DNA from 2 places in the Enterococcus hirae ATCC 9790 genome. Region 2 is predicted to be linked to the other one. Evidence: a T-box and tRNA genes for the amino acid it is inferred to sense, from the RefSeq annotation. Region 2 holds a T-box; the other holds one or more tRNA genes.
The links. A T-box is a leader RNA that pairs with one kind of tRNA and senses whether it is charged. The one in region 2 lies ahead of tyrS (tyrosine--tRNA ligase), so its partner is inferred to be a tRNA-Tyr.

Region 1 (7,595 bases), 1.0 Mb from region 2:
ATTTTAAATAAAATGGGCGCAAATATCTATGGTGCTGGTACGGAAACGATGCGTATCGAAGGAGTCGATCATCTGCATGCAGTGAAACACGCAATTGTTCAAGACCGGATCGAAGCAGGTACCTTTATGGTAGCAGCAGCGATGACTGAAGGAAATGTCTTGATCGCAGATGCAATCTCAGAACATAATCGTCCGTTGATTTCTAAATTAATTGAAATGGGTGCAACGATCACTGAAGAAGAAGGCGGCATTCGAGTTGTTGGTCCAAAACATATTTTACCAACTGACGTCAAAACAATGCCTCATCCTGGTTTTCCGACAGACATGCAAGCCCAAATGACTGCTATTCAGTTAGTCGCTGAGGGAACGAGCATGGTGACTGAAACAGTTTTTGAGAATCGCTTCCAACATTTGGAAGAAATGCGCCGTATGAACGCCCATGTGAAGATTGATGGAAATGTAGCGATTATGGACGGGAATCATGAATTACAAGGTGCTGAAGTTTATGCAACAGATTTACGAGCTGCTGCAGCATTAGTACTTGCTGGTTTAAAAGCAAATGGCATAACACGCGTTCGCAATCTTAAATACTTAGATCGTGGTTATTATCAATTCCATATTAAATTGCAAAACTTAGGTGCAGATGTGGAACGTGTGGCAATCGATCAAACGCCCGCTGATAAAACAGCTCAAGTCACTGTTTAAGGACGTGATAAAATGAGTAGCCAACGGTATATTTTAATCACATTGGTGAAGATTTTAGTTGTCATACTACTACTAATTCTTTTATTTGTAGCTGGAACAATGATTGGATACGGGGTTATCGGTGGTGGAAATCCGTTTAAGGTTTTTCAACCAAGTTTGTGGCTGCACATCCAGGATTTTTTCAGATAAAGAGTTTTGTGAAAATGATAGTGTAAGCAAACAAAGGATTTCTTAAAACGAATTTTCGCTTTTGAGAAGTCCTTTTTTATTGTGAGTCATTCCACTGTTTGGCAGATTATTGCTCCTTTGAACAGTCGTTTGTCATGAATAGGAGAATGAGGATCAAAGCTTTAATAATGAGGTGATGAGATGAAAAAAATCTTAGTGGCTATTGTCCGTTTTTATCAACGGTTTATTTCTCCTGCTTTCCCACCTAGCTGTCGGTACTATCCTACTTGTTCAAACTATATGATACGTGCGATTCAAGTACACGGTGCATTTAAAGGAACGCTGATGGGGACAGCACGCATTTTGCGTTGCCATCCATTCGTAAAGGGCGGAATCGATTACGTGCCTTTAAATTGCCAATTGACACGTAATAAAAAAGATAAAGAGATGCCTAATTATGATGAAAAATAAACAGTCAGGTAAGACCGAGCATTCTGAAGAAAAAAGAATTGTCAAACTAGAGCAATCAACTTTACCTTGGTCATTATTGTTGGATGCAGATCCTGAAGAGGAAAACGTCCAACGATACATTGATCAAGGTGCTGGTTTTATATGGAAAGCAGAAAACGACATTCAAGGAGTGATCGTTTTTATCACAAATAAATTAGTGTTTGAAATAATGAATTTAGCTGTAGCTCCAAAAGTTCAAGGTCAAGGAATCGGCTACGCGTTGCTTACCCATACACTAAAAGAAATGAAAAAGTTAAAAACCACCCAACAACAAGTCATTATTCGGACGGGGAGTACGTCATCAGCAGCTTTACAACTGTATAAAAAAATCGGCTTCCTGGAAATTTCTAGAGAAAAAGATTATTTTGTCAAAAATTATAAACAGCCAATCTATGAAAATGGCCAACGTTTACGAGATCAAGTAACTCTAGCAAAGAAAATTTGAACTCATCCATAAAAAGGCTTTCAAAATACTGTGGCTTGACTTAAAATAAAAACAGTATGAGAAAAGGAGACAAATAAATGATGGGTATTTTAGTTTTTGATTTTGGTGGTTCCGCAGTAAAATATGGCTATTGGAATGGACAAGCGCTTGAAGACACCAGCCAATTTCCGACTCCTAAGACATGGGAAGAAATGAAAGCGCATTTAAAACAGGTATTCCAAACGTTTGTAAAACAGAAGGCGATTGAAGGCGTAGCAATCAGCGCACCTGGAGTAGTGAATCAGGAGAAACAGCTGATTGAAGGGATTAGTGCCATTCCTTATATCCACGGATTCAATATTTTTCATGAACTGGAAGAACTCTTCCATTTACCAGTGACGATCGAAAATGATGCTAATTGTGCTGGAATGGCTGAGTATTATGAAGGCGCAGCGAAAGAATATCAACATGTAGCATTTGTTGTACTTGGGACTGGAGTAGGTGGGGCAATCTTTACCCAAGGACAACTAAATAAAGGCGCTCATTTGTACGGGGGAGAATTTGGCTTGATGTTCTTAGAAGGCAATCAAACATTTAGTAAGCTTGGTACAGCAGTTCAAATGGCTTGGCGTTACTGTGACCGTTTGGGAGTTTCACGTACGACTTATAGCGGAAAAGAAGTCTTTGAACGAGCAGAACAAGGGGATGAACTAGCAAAAGAAGAGGTAGATAATTTTTATAATTATTTAACAAAAGGTTTGTTTAGTATCCAATTTTCGATTGATCCTGAAGTCATCGTGATTGGCGGGGGGATCTCTGCAAAAGCAGGGTTATTAACAGAAATCAATCAACGAATGAAACAATTAACTACTGATTTAGAACTAAATGACTTTGATCCTAAAATTTTATTATGTGATTATCGAAATGATGCAAATTTGATTGGAGCAGCTGCCAATTTCACCGCTCAACGTGAAGGTTTAGTTCAATGATGCATAGCGTTGAACAAAACTTTTAGACATATGGTAGGCATTCCATGATTGAATATGATAAACTATCATGGAGGTGGAAAAAGATGTCAAAAAAAATAAAGATATTGAAGTACGTATCGAAGAAGTCAAAAAACAAATCAAAGGAACAACTTATGATGTGACTAAGTTATTTATTGGTAAAAAAATGATTGGGGAAATTTTGGCTTATGGACCAAAAGAATTTGAAATTTTTTTGGTGAAGAAGATTTTGGGAAAGAAAAGAGTCTTGAAAACGCGATAGAAACAGTTATTCGTCACTGGAATCTACACGAATAAAAAAATATCAAAAAAATTTTCAATAAGGGGTTGCAAAAATCTGGAAAATTAGGTATTATAACTAAGTCAGGTTGATACAAACCTTTCGGAGGAGTAGCGAAGTGGCTAAACGCGACGGACTGTAAATCCGTTCCTTAGGGTTCAGTGGTTCGAATCCACTCTCCTCCATTTCATTGGGGTATAGCCAAGCGGTAAGGCAAGGGACTTTGACTCCCTCATGCGTTGGTTCGAATCCAGCTACCCCAGTAGTACGGAGTGATCTATTAAGATCACTCTTTTTTTGTGTGAAAACAGCTTGTTTCTTGAAGATTATCAAGAAATAGGCTAGAGTGAATAGTAGGTAGATCAAAAAAAGGGGGCAGTAAAATGAAGTGGAAAGAAAAAGTAGATGAGACTGCAGAGAAAATCTATGATTTGATTAAGTCGGAAAAGTATCAGGTAGAAGTCCGGTTACCGAAAAAATCAGAAAAAGCGATACAAGTGAAATCAAAGCGTCCAACCAATCACACAAAAAAATGGCTTTCAAAAAACCGTTAAGAATAACACAATCTCTAAAAAACAGTGATTTTGCTGTCTTTTGGAGGTTTTGTTATTTTACAAAATGATTTTCAATCCTTCCACTTGGATTAAAGAGGAAGGAAACACAATTACTTACATAAACTTTCGGATAAAATAAACGGGTTGGCAAATGATTGATCGACAATTAGTCGAGCAAAAGAAACTTTTTCCTTTTCAGTTGTGAACCAGGTATATACCAGTTATAATAAAGGAAATGAAAGGGCGGATATACGTTATGTCGAATCAACTACCAGTCTATATACAAATCCATGATCAGATCAAAAGTGAAATCGAACAAGGTATTTGGAAAATCGGTGATCGCCTTCCTTCTGAAAGAGAATTGGCAGTGAAATTCAATGTTAGTCGAATGACTTTACGTCAAGCCATTCAAAACCTGGCTGATGAAGGGATTTTGGAAAGAAAAATTGGCTCAGGTACATATGTTGCAAGAGAAAAAGTCCAAGAAAAGATGTCGGGTGCGACCAGTTTTACTGAAATTATGGAATCACAGAATCGAGTACCCTCCAGTCGGACAATCTCTTATTTTTTAACTTCCCCAAGTTCTAGTGAAATGGAGAAGCTGAAACTGGAAAAAGACGAAACGATTCTTCGTATGGAACGAATTCGTTATGCTGATGATATACCAATCTGTTTTGAAGTAGCCAGTATCCCGCAAAAGATTATTGCAGACTATAGTAAATCTGAAATTACCAATTCTCTTTATCGGGTACTCGAAGAGAAAAGTGGGCATAAGATCGGGGCAGCTAATCAAACAATAACAGCCATTCTTGCTTCAGAAAAAATTGCAGAATATTTAGAAGTAAAAAAAGGAGATGCTGTGTTACGTTTACGCCAAACTTCTTATTTTGATGACGGTACCCCATTTGAATATGTTCGTACGCAATATGTAGGGAATCGTTTTGAATTTTATTTAGAGAAATAAAAGAGGGATGCGAAACAGTCCAAATAAAGAAGAGCCTGAGACAAGTTTTGTCCTAGGCTCTTCTTTTTTGATTTCGAGATCAGCGGATAGAGTGATTACTGGTCAGCTTCTACCAGTTGTTCATGATAGGAAATTGGACCATCTGTAAATTCAACCTGTCCATTCAATAATTCAACGACTGCTGTTTTAAATGCAGTAACTTCTGTTTCTACAATCAAACAGTGAACCGTGACTTTGTCTGTGTAGATCGTTTCTTTTATAGGAATATGTTTCAACTCAAGCATATTTTCTAATTTACCTAATTGCGGATAGGTGATATGGACAGCTATTTCTTGCTGTTGTGTTCCTTCCACGATCCCGATTTCAATTAGTGCGTGAGAAACAGCCTGTGTATAGGCACGAATCAAACCACCGGTACCCAATTTTGTCCCACCAAAATAGCGTGTGACGACAGCGACCACATTGATCAATTCATTTTTTTTAAGTACTTCCAGCATTGGGACACCTGCCGTACCACTAGGCTCACCGTCATCACTACTGCGTTGAATTTCATTTTTTTCACCGAGAACGAAAGCACTACAGTTATGGTTTGCTTTCCAATGTTCTTTTTTCATTGCCTGAATAAACGCTTTAGCTTCTGCTTCCGTTTCAATTCGTTTCATAGAGCAAATAAAACGAGATTTTTTGACTTCGATTTCTGCTTGACCGTCTGCTTGGATGGTTCTATAACTATTCAGCGTGATGCTTCCTCCTTACAAGTAGTTGATAATAGTCAAAGTATAATGAATTATTCCTTTAGTTTCAACACTTATAATACTTGAGTAATGAAGAGAGTCTATGGGATAATAGAAGAAAGAAAGGTGAGATGGGGATGAAAGAACGCATAAAAAAATATGACGCCATCACCCAATATTTAAAAAATAACGGGGGATCACAGGTTACTTTAACATTTACACAGATCGACGAACTTCTTTTTCCAAGTTATGGGCTCCCTAAATCAGCTAGACAAAGCACTGATTGGTGGGCAAATGATTATAAGCACCCAGAAAAAGGAGCATATGGCTGGATCAATGCTGGCTACGAGGTTGTGGTGATCAATTTAAAAAAGAATATGTTGTGTTCAATCAATTAGTTAAATCGAGTTGGCTATTCGACTGATAAGAAAACGTTGACATTATCTTGCTTTTTTGTATAATAATCACACAAGCAAAAAAAGAAATCGTTTGCAAAAGTTAAAAGAATGGAGAGAGTAAAATGACTAAAAAAACAATCATGCTCGTATGTTCTGCTGGGATGAGTACCAGTTTACTTGTAACAAAAATGCAAAAAGCTGCTGAAGAACAAGGAATTGATACGGATATTTTTGCCGTATCAGCTTCTGATGCCGATAATCAGCTAGCTTCTAAAGAAGTTGATGTTTTGCTGTTGGGACCACAAGTCCGCTTCATGAAGGCTGATTTTGAAAAACGTCTAGAACCAAAAGGAATCCCATTAGATATTATCAATATGGCAGATTATGGTTTGATGAATGGCGAAAAAGTATTACAACAAGCCATCCATTTAATTGAAAACAAATAAAGGACAGAGCATACTAAGATGTTCATATCGGAAACAAGCCGAAAAATCCAGCGAATAGGTCGCCTATTCAAGGATTTTTCGGCTTATTTTTTATACTAACCGCTTCAAATAACCATTCATTCTCAAATTTTTTTGAAGAATGGACTGATGTAGCGTATCTTCTTTTAGGGGATTAGATGAAAAAAAGTAGTTTATGCAGTTTATATGGCAGACGATTACTTACGAGAGACTTGAGAGAATGGACAGAGAGTTTTGAACAGATTCGCTATCAGAAACTAGCTGCCATTCATCTACAAGGAAATTGGTTAACATGTAATCGATGCAGCATGCGAACAAAAATAGGTAAATCAGAGCAAAAGCAACCAATCATCTTTTGTCCTGTTTGTCTTTTTTTAGGTCGTTGTGACAACACACAAGAATTATTTTTATTTGAACAACCTGAGTTGCCGAAAAGAAATGTCTGTTTTACTTGGACAGGAAAGTTAACGCCAACTCAACAAGCGATTTCTACGAACTTGGTCACTGATGTCTCGGGAAAACAGCACATGATTTGGGCTGTGACAGGAGCGGGAAAGACTGAGATGCTTTATGAAAAGGTCATAAAAACGTTAGAAAAAGGTGGACGAGTCGCATTAGTTTCACCTAGGGTTGATGTGTGCAACGAACTTTACCTACGTTTTTGTGGCGTTTTTCCAGAAGAAGACATTGTCCTGCTTCATGGAAAAAAGAAAGAAGCCTATCGCTTTAGTCCATTCGTGATTGCGACTACGCATCAGCTGTATCGTTTTTATCAGACGTTTGATCTGTTAGTCGTCGATGAGGTGGATGCGTTCCCTTTTGCAGGAGATCCTGGGTTAGCTTATGCTGTTGAAACTGCAATTAAACCAAAAGGAACATTTATCTATTTAAGTGCGACACCTAATGAGCAGCTACTGAAAAAAATCCGTTCAACCTTTTTGATCCATCAATTGCCACTTCGCTTTCATCAACGGTTATTGCCTGAACCACATTTGTTTTTTTGGAATGACTGGCCGAATAAATGTTTGAAAGAAAAAAAACTTCGACCACTTTTGAAGTGTCTAAACATGCTGCTCCAACAAAATCATGTCTTATTATTTTGTCCGTCGATTGCCTTGATGAATCGATTAGCCTCACTGTTAAAGCGTTGTTTACCCATGTACCGTATTACCGATGCATCCGCAAAAGATCCAAACCGTTCAGAAAAAGTTCAGCAAATGAGAAAGCAACAATATGATGTGTTACTTACTACAATGATTTTGGAACGTGGGGTAACATTTGCAAATGTGTCAGTGATCGTGTTAGGCGCTGATCACCGTGTTTTTACTAAATCTTCCCTTGTACAAATCGCTGGTCGAGCCGATCGAAAGGGAGATTTTACCAATAG
Region 2 (7,595 bases):
ATCTAACCCGATACCGATGATATCAGCTGCTTTTAGCCATGAGTAATGTTTCGTTTGTGGTACTAACCATTTTCCTAATTGTTGTAAATGTTTTCCGCTACGTGCAGAATGTGCTTTGATGTCATCAATTTTTTCTGGAACACTATCTAACAAGTCCATGATTTCTTTTGTAGACATGTTCATCAATTCCCAGTCACTTTTTCCTGAGACTAATTCAGGTGCAACTTCTTTCATTGCAAGTGGAAGTGATTTGATGTTACGTGCATACCAAAGACCTTCTAAGTTAGCTAAAGAACCATCAGCAACGATGTGTCCCCAGCCATCTTTATAGCCCATTAATTTCGCAAACTCTAGTCCTACTTCTTCTTCCATTTGACTTGTTGCTGGAGAAGATTCGTAAGCAACGTTGTTACCATTCCATAGCATTGCGAAATTATATGCTAGTAAAGATGGCATTAATGTTTCAGAGTTCATATGACCCCAATAACGTCCAGCTGTATGCCATGGTACTGAGTGAGTACGCATACGAGCTGAGATTTCAGATAAAACATCTTTTGTTTTATTGACTGTGTGCTCAAAACTTGCACTACTTTGTTCTTCTGGTGTAATAACTGGCATGTCTTGTGGCATGTAGTTTTGTCGCCAGCCTAAATGTTCATCTACTAAATCGTTCAACAAATCTTTATAGAGTTGGCCGTTCTCCGCTTTGTCTCCGATAAATAGTGCATTTAGGTTTAATTCATTTGACAATGATTCCATGTGAAACCCTCCTAAAAAATATTTAAATTTTGTCGAGCCCTACATTACACCTGTTTTTTATTTCTGTAAACTAAATCACAAGTGGTTTTTTAATCATTTTATAATAATTATCAATTGTGCAAATTGTTTACACATTTAAAAAAATTAAAAAAACGAGGGAATTTACAAAAGTAAATTCCCTCGTAAAGATTGTATTAACGAGATCCCACGTCACCCTTTTAGGTTGGGTTTCAAAATTGGAATCTTGTAATAGAGTTGACCATTTTCAAGCCAAAAAATTACTAAATTCTAATCAACTACTTTGGCCAAAAAGTAATTTTTCTTACCCTTTCGAATAACCACAAACTTACCATCAAATTCCTTCGATGGATCTATGACAAAATTTAAATCGGTAACACGGTCACCGTTAATACTTATAGCTCCGTTTGAAACATCTTCACGCGCTTGGCGTTTTGATGGTTCAATTTTTGTGGAAACCAATAATTCCACGATATTTTCAGGTTTACTTGAAATTTCAACGTTTGGCATTTTACCAAATCCTTGAGCGATCTCAGCTGCATTTAATTCTTTGATGTTTCCAGAGAACAATGCTTCTGTTATTTTTTGCGCTTCTTTCAAGTCTTCTTCACTATGAACGAATCTCGTCACTTCTTCTGCTAAACGTCGTTGTGCTTCACGTTTTTCAGGTTCAGTTTCAACTTTTTTCGCCAAATCTTCAATTTCTTCTTGTGATAAGAAAGTAAAGAATTTCAAGTATTTCACAACATCTCGGTCATCTTGGTTCAACCAGAATTGGTAGAACTCAAATGGTGATGTTTTCTCAGGATCTAACCAGATAGCGCCACCGGCAGTTTTACCAAATTTTGTCCCATCCGCTTTTAACATCAATGGGATCGTTAAACCGAATGCTTCTGCTTCTGGTCCTTCTAATTTACGGATTAAGTCTAATCCAGCTGTGATGTTCCCCCATTGATCAGCACCACCGATTTGTAGTTGAACATCATATGTTTTGTGTAAGTGTAAAAAGTCAATTGATTGCAAGATTTGGTAAGTAAATTCTGTAAATGAGATACCGACTTCCAAACGACTTGCTACGATATCTTTCGCTAACATCGTGTTAATATTGAAGTTTTTACCGTAATCACGTAAAAATTCAAGTAATGAGATTTTTGATAACCAATCATAGTTATTCACAAACGTGATGTTTGCATCTTTCCCAAATAATTTTCTCATTTGGTTAGATAAAGCATCGACATTATGTTGGACTTGTTCCATTGTTTGTAAGACACGTTCTGTCTTACGACCACTTGGGTCTCCAATTGTACCTGTTCCGCCACCGATCAGAATGTATGGATGATGTCCTGCCAATTGAAATCTTTTCATCATCATAAATGGAATCAAATGTCCGATGTGCATAGAATCCCCAGTTGGGTCAACTCCGCAATATAGTGAAATACTCTTTTCGTCAACAAGTTCACGAAGTCTTTCTTCATTCGTTTGTTGGTTAATGGCATCACGCCAAGTTAATTCGTCGATAATATTCATGTTAAATCCCTCCGTATCATTTTATTGTGAAAGCAGGAACCTGCTATCATTCATACTAATTAAAATCAATAAAAAAATCCCTTGGTTAACTAACCAAGGGACGAAATCTCGCGGTACCACCCATTTTATATGTTTCATTCAAAACATATCACTCAAACATTTAACGCTGTCACGTGACAAATCAATGCCAAAGGCTCCTAAAATGTAATTCGTCTTAAAGCTTGTACTAGTTCTCAGCAACCACTAGCTCTCTGAAACATTGGCTTTAATAACTACTGCGTTTTGATCATTGCCTGTTATCAAGTTAATATGTGTCTATCATAGAACGCTATTTTTTCTTTGTCAATAAAAAAGATAAAAATTTCTTTCTATACTTCTTCAGCAATGGAATAAAACAGTAAAATCCGAACATTCTTTTTTTAAATCATTTGCATCCAATTACCTAAAATACCTCATTGATCCCTTTATTTCATCCGTTTTTTCTAAGATGAATGATCCATTCAATGGCGCTCATTTGACCATCAAATGAAAATTTTAAAAATTTTCGAAGCTTAAGAAAATTTTATAAACTAGTATTTATCAACGACAAATTTACTTCTTTTATTTTATTATTTTAACGTTTTCGATCATCTAAGCGATCCAATACCTCTTTCTCTCACCCTAATTAATGTTATTATTTCCCATTCAATCGAAGGTATAAAGGCATCAATTCCTGCATACCATCTAAAATCAACTTTTCAGCATCTTTTAATTCATTCGGATAAAAATAAAGCTTACCAAGTTGGAAGGTTTTATGCTCCATTGCTTTTTTTAATTCGATTTGTTTTTGCTTATCCGTCAAATAGGTGGCTAACGGCAGGTGATCCACCAGTTCATGTTCTGGTTGCGGCCAAATATAATACTCTTCAACTGGGATGTGCTTACTCCATTCCTTTAAAACCGTTAGTAGATGATTGAAGGACGAAATACTTCCTTGGCGTTCTTCACTTTTATAATGTTGAAACATCAAATAGATTTGAAATTGTTTTTTATTTAGCAAAGTAGCTAAACAAGCATTTTCCTGTTGGCGTCCTTCACTACGGTACGCACACCAAAAATGGCTTCTGAGATTCCAACCATTCGTCCAACTTTCGATTTTTGGTTTCCTCATCTGCCATTGCAAGGGTGTTGCTTTCGCCACTTGTTCATTCATTTTTTTCCACTTTTGCCAGTGTGTTTGATACCTCACCTTAAGCTGTGCTAATTCTTCAGTAGTATATCTTTCTTTTAACTGCTTAAAGGTAAACATCGAACGATCAAACAATTCATAATCACTAGTTAATAAATCCATTCCGCCACTTCTTTCTTAACGATTTCCCTATCCTACATTGTAAAGACTATCAATGAGAGAAACAACAAAAATAGCAAGAAAAGAGTGAGCATGGAATTATTTCGGTGAAAATACTCGATAATCATCTTCCTTTATCATTTAGATCTTGTTTTGCTTGTGTAATTGGTTGTCTATTAACTGGATTCTGCTTTGTTGTCTCATTTTTCTGTACTTTGTCTTTTAATTGAGCTTTTTGTGGCTGTCCATTCCCTTGTTCTGATTCCATATGCTTTTCCAGAGAGGCGATCAGCTTATCTGTATATTCTATATCTTGTTTTACCAATCCTTTAAAACTATTAATCAAAGGCATCATTTTGGCAACCAGAAGTTGTGATTGACTCTGAGTAGTGTTTTCCAGTTGAACATTCAAATTTAAAAAACGCTCTCTTTCCTTGCTCACATCTTTCTTTAACTTTTCAAGACTTTTTGTTCCTAGAAGTTTTTTCCCTAATGCTAACTCAGCTTTTTGAGCGTCAATTTCTTTTTTCAACATATATTTTTGTAACCAATTCACACCTTTTGCTAATTTTTCTTCGTTTTTGTTCATACTATCCTGCAATTTATCGATTCGTTGAGTCAAATGAACCTTCATATTTTCCTGATCTCGTGGTTCTACGTCTAATTTTTTTGCATGATTTAAATAATTTAATCGATTCATCCGTTCTTTTTTCAAATAAGAAACTCGAGCATACTGCTTCTGTCTTTGCTTATCTAACTCTAGGATCGTTTTATATGTATGTAAAAATTCCTTATCCAATAGCATGGGAATTTCCATCTTTATACTCTTTTTTTATTTCCATTTACCTCAGTTAATTGGTAAATCTTGGCATTTTTTTTAGATACTACTTCTTGTTCAACAAGCTGATAAATTTTTTCTTTTGTTTTAACCTCTTTTGCTTTTGGTAGTATTGACATTTTTTTACTCCTTATCATTTAGTAATCGAGATATTTCGAAAACGAATGCGTTGTGCCTAAACTTAGACGAAACGCATTTGGACAAACGAAACTTTCCAAACATATTACTAATTACGTGAATCGTGTTCAGGCGTTGATCTTTGTTGTTTCTCTGGTTGGCTTTGTTGTTTCCCTGGTTGGCTTTGTGGCTGCGTAACTCCTTCTATCAGAGTATATAATTCACGTGGACCATTTGTTTTTTGCACATCATTTATTTTTATTGTTTCATGCACTTCATTTGTTTCTTGCTCATCATTTCTTTCCATTTCGGCTTGTACTTTATTCTGATATTCATGTAACTCCGCATTTAGTACTTGTGGGCGATGATTCTTGATATTTTCAAATCTCTGCTGTGTCTCTAAGAAATTTTTTTCGGTCGTATAAATTGAGCGAGCAAGTTCGCCTAATAGCGGTGCCACGTACGGAAATAGACTGGCTGATACTTTATTATTTAAATCTATAAAACCTTTCTTCACCATACTAAATTGTTCATTCATATTCAAATCAGAATATTCTTTCGTTATTTTATTTATCCATTTCTTCTTTATCTTTTTACTATCAACCTCCCCACTCAAACTATAGCCTTTCCCATAAAGTGATGATAGATCAGACTCCAGTTTACCTTTTATAAGCTTTTGTTCATTTTCCAATGAACGCTTCTCTTTTTCCAAAGCTCCTATTTCACCTGTAAAATAACTTAAAAATCTTCTAAACGGTGAAGCTTTGATCTTATCGATTTCATCAGTCTTCTCCTTGATTAGTACTGGTATTGCATTTAACCGATTCAATTTGTTATCCATGTTGTTTTTTTCACTAGTGTAGCTAGTCAATTCTACGCCTATCTCTTCTTCCAACGACTGAATTTTTATTTTCATGTCGTCTTCATCACGCTCTAACTTATTTTGCATACTAATTACTGAACTCATGTCTTTATTTAGTTCAAAACACTTTTGTACTTCTTTTTTAGGAACAACTAATGATTCCTTATATGAACCAAAAGAATATTCGCTCATTAGACGTAGATCTGATTTTTCGTGTTTTTTCAACAGTTTTTGTTTGTTTTGTTCAATTGACGCAATTTTAGCTTGGTCGTTAGTGACATACGCTGCTATACATTCCTTTTTATATTTCTTAAATTTATCTTCCTGTTCCATTTCTAAACTAGATACTGCCGCATTTTTATTTTTGTTATTTAAATCCCCCATATCTGCTTATCTCCTTTATTACTTTAGTGTGTTAAGAATAACACGCGCGACAACTGTTATTTCTCCGACATTTTCTCAGTTTGGAAATTTTTGTTTTAAAATTGTTTATCCTTTGTTTTTTTGATTTGAAAGCATATTCTCATAAGTGTTCTGGAATAGAAAAAAACTGACTTTTGTTCCCATTTTTACTGGTTAAAAAGTCAGCTATATAAATATTTTGTTATTTATGATTCTATATTAGTTAATAAAGTTTCAAAGAAAATAGCACTAGAAGCTGCTCCGGGATCGATATGGCCAATGGCTCTTTCCCCTAGATAAGAGGCACGTCCTTTTTTGGCTACTAAATCTTTTGTATGTTCCTTCGCTTCTTCAATCACTTCTTCTGTTAATCGATTATTCTTCAAGGCTTCAGTAACAGGTAACCAGACATCTAGCATCGTTTTCTCTTCTGCTTCTGCTTTCCCCCTAGCTTGAATCCCATTTTTTCCTTCTTCAATGATTTTCCCTAATTGTTCTTGTGATGTAATCACATCAATGTCTTTTGTAGCCTTCATTATATTCATAAAGGCAGAACCATATAATGGTCCAGAAGCACCTCCAACTTTTGAGATCATTGCCATCGAAAGAACCTTGAACGTGTCACTGATCGTTTTCGGTTGTTCTTTTTGAAACGCTTCTTGATAAGCCGTCATCCCTCGCCCCATATTATTGCCATGATCGCCATCACCGATCGGCGTGTCGAGCTCACTCAGATAACTTTTATTTTCATCGATTTTCTCTGTAAAATCCGTTAACCACGCTTGAATTTCTTTGACCGTTAGTTCCATTATTCTCCCACCTTCTACCACGAAATTGTGTGAACTTCACTTTCCAATGCTTCCTGCCATTTCTTAGTTGTTAGGTCAATCATCGTCAGAGATAATCCTTGCATGTCTAAAGAAGTCATAAAATCACCGACTTTATGAAATGTCACTTTGACTGATTCTTGATCGAGTAATGATTGGACATCATTCATAAAAACAAAGAGTTCCATCAATGGCGTGCCACCCATCCCATTAACTAGCACTCCAACTTCTTTTGGTTTCTCTGGGTAGTCAGCTAAAATTTTTGTTACTAATTCTTCAGCTAATACTTTAGCAGGTTGCAACTTTTCTCTACGATAACCAGGCTCGCCATGGATCCCTACTCCGTATTCGATCTCATCTTCGGCTAATTCAAATCCTGGCTTTCCTACTTCAGGAACCGTGGCCGCACGCAATGCCACACCAATCGTCTTGATCGCTGGAACTAGTCTATCTCCTAGTTCCTTCAATTCTTGCAAGGATGCACCTTTCCTAGCGGCATCCCCTAAGATTTTATGCACAAGAACTGTTCCAGCTACTCCACGTTTGCCAGCAGTATATGTGCTATTTTCCACCGCAATGTCATCATCCACTACAACACTTTCTACTTCAATCCCTTCCATAGCCGCCATTTCTTTAGCCATGTCAAAATTGAGTACATCTCCTGTATAATTCTTGATGATCAATAAAACGCCTTTTCCTTGATCCGCTTCTTTGATAGCTATATGAATCTGATCAGGTGTCGGCGAAGTAAAAACATCTCCTAAAACTGCAGCACTCAACATCCCAGCACCAACAAAACCTGCATGCGCTGGTTCATGACCACTTCCTCCCCCAGAAACCAAGCCAACTTGTTCTACTTGATCATTTTTTGCTACTACTCGAGAATCAGCTACTTGGTGAATCATTTCTGGATAACTT

Region 1: it has a tRNA-Tyr gene. The T-box ahead of tyrS (tyrosine--tRNA ligase) is inferred to sense a tRNA for this amino acid. The anticodon was not compared.

Annotation. Positions count from the first base shown of each region.
Region 1 is NC_018081.1:1,687,270-1,694,864, forward strand. It holds gene murA (UDP-N-acetylglucosamine 1-carboxyvinyltransferase) at 1-705, shown strand, start outside; gene EHR_RS13815 (DNA-directed RNA polymerase subunit beta) at 718-894, shown strand; gene yidD (membrane protein insertion efficiency factor YidD) at 1,075-1,344, shown strand; gene EHR_RS08040 (GNAT family N-acetyltransferase) at 1,331-1,828, shown strand; gene EHR_RS08045 (ROK family protein) at 1,909-2,796, shown strand; partial or broken gene EHR_RS08050 (DUF2969 family protein) at 2,864-3,111, shown strand; tRNA gene EHR_RS08055 (tRNA-Tyr) at 3,199-3,279, shown strand; tRNA gene EHR_RS08060 (tRNA-Gln) at 3,286-3,357, shown strand; gene EHR_RS14255 (hypothetical protein) at 3,478-3,648, shown strand; gene EHR_RS08065 (GntR family transcriptional regulator) at 3,905-4,612, shown strand; gene EHR_RS08070 (YigZ family protein) at 4,708-5,355, opposite strand; partial or broken gene EHR_RS08075 (DUF7662 domain-containing protein) at 5,484-5,770, shown strand; gene EHR_RS08080 (PTS sugar transporter subunit IIB) at 5,867-6,190, shown strand; gene EHR_RS08085 (ATP-dependent helicase ComFA) at 6,367-7,595, shown strand, end outside.
Region 2 is NC_018081.1:652,288-659,882, forward strand. It holds gene tdc (tyrosine decarboxylase) at 1-759, opposite strand, end outside; gene tyrS (tyrosine--tRNA ligase) at 1,048-2,304, opposite strand; T-box leader at 2,398-2,603, opposite strand; gene EHR_RS03170 (HI_0552 family protein) at 2,978-3,634, opposite strand; gene EHR_RS03175 (hypothetical protein) at 3,756-4,448, opposite strand; gene EHR_RS14205 (hypothetical protein) at 4,451-4,588, opposite strand; gene EHR_RS03180 (hypothetical protein) at 4,696-5,832, opposite strand; gene dhaL (dihydroxyacetone kinase subunit DhaL) at 6,057-6,659, opposite strand; gene dhaK (dihydroxyacetone kinase subunit DhaK) at 6,674-7,595, opposite strand, start outside.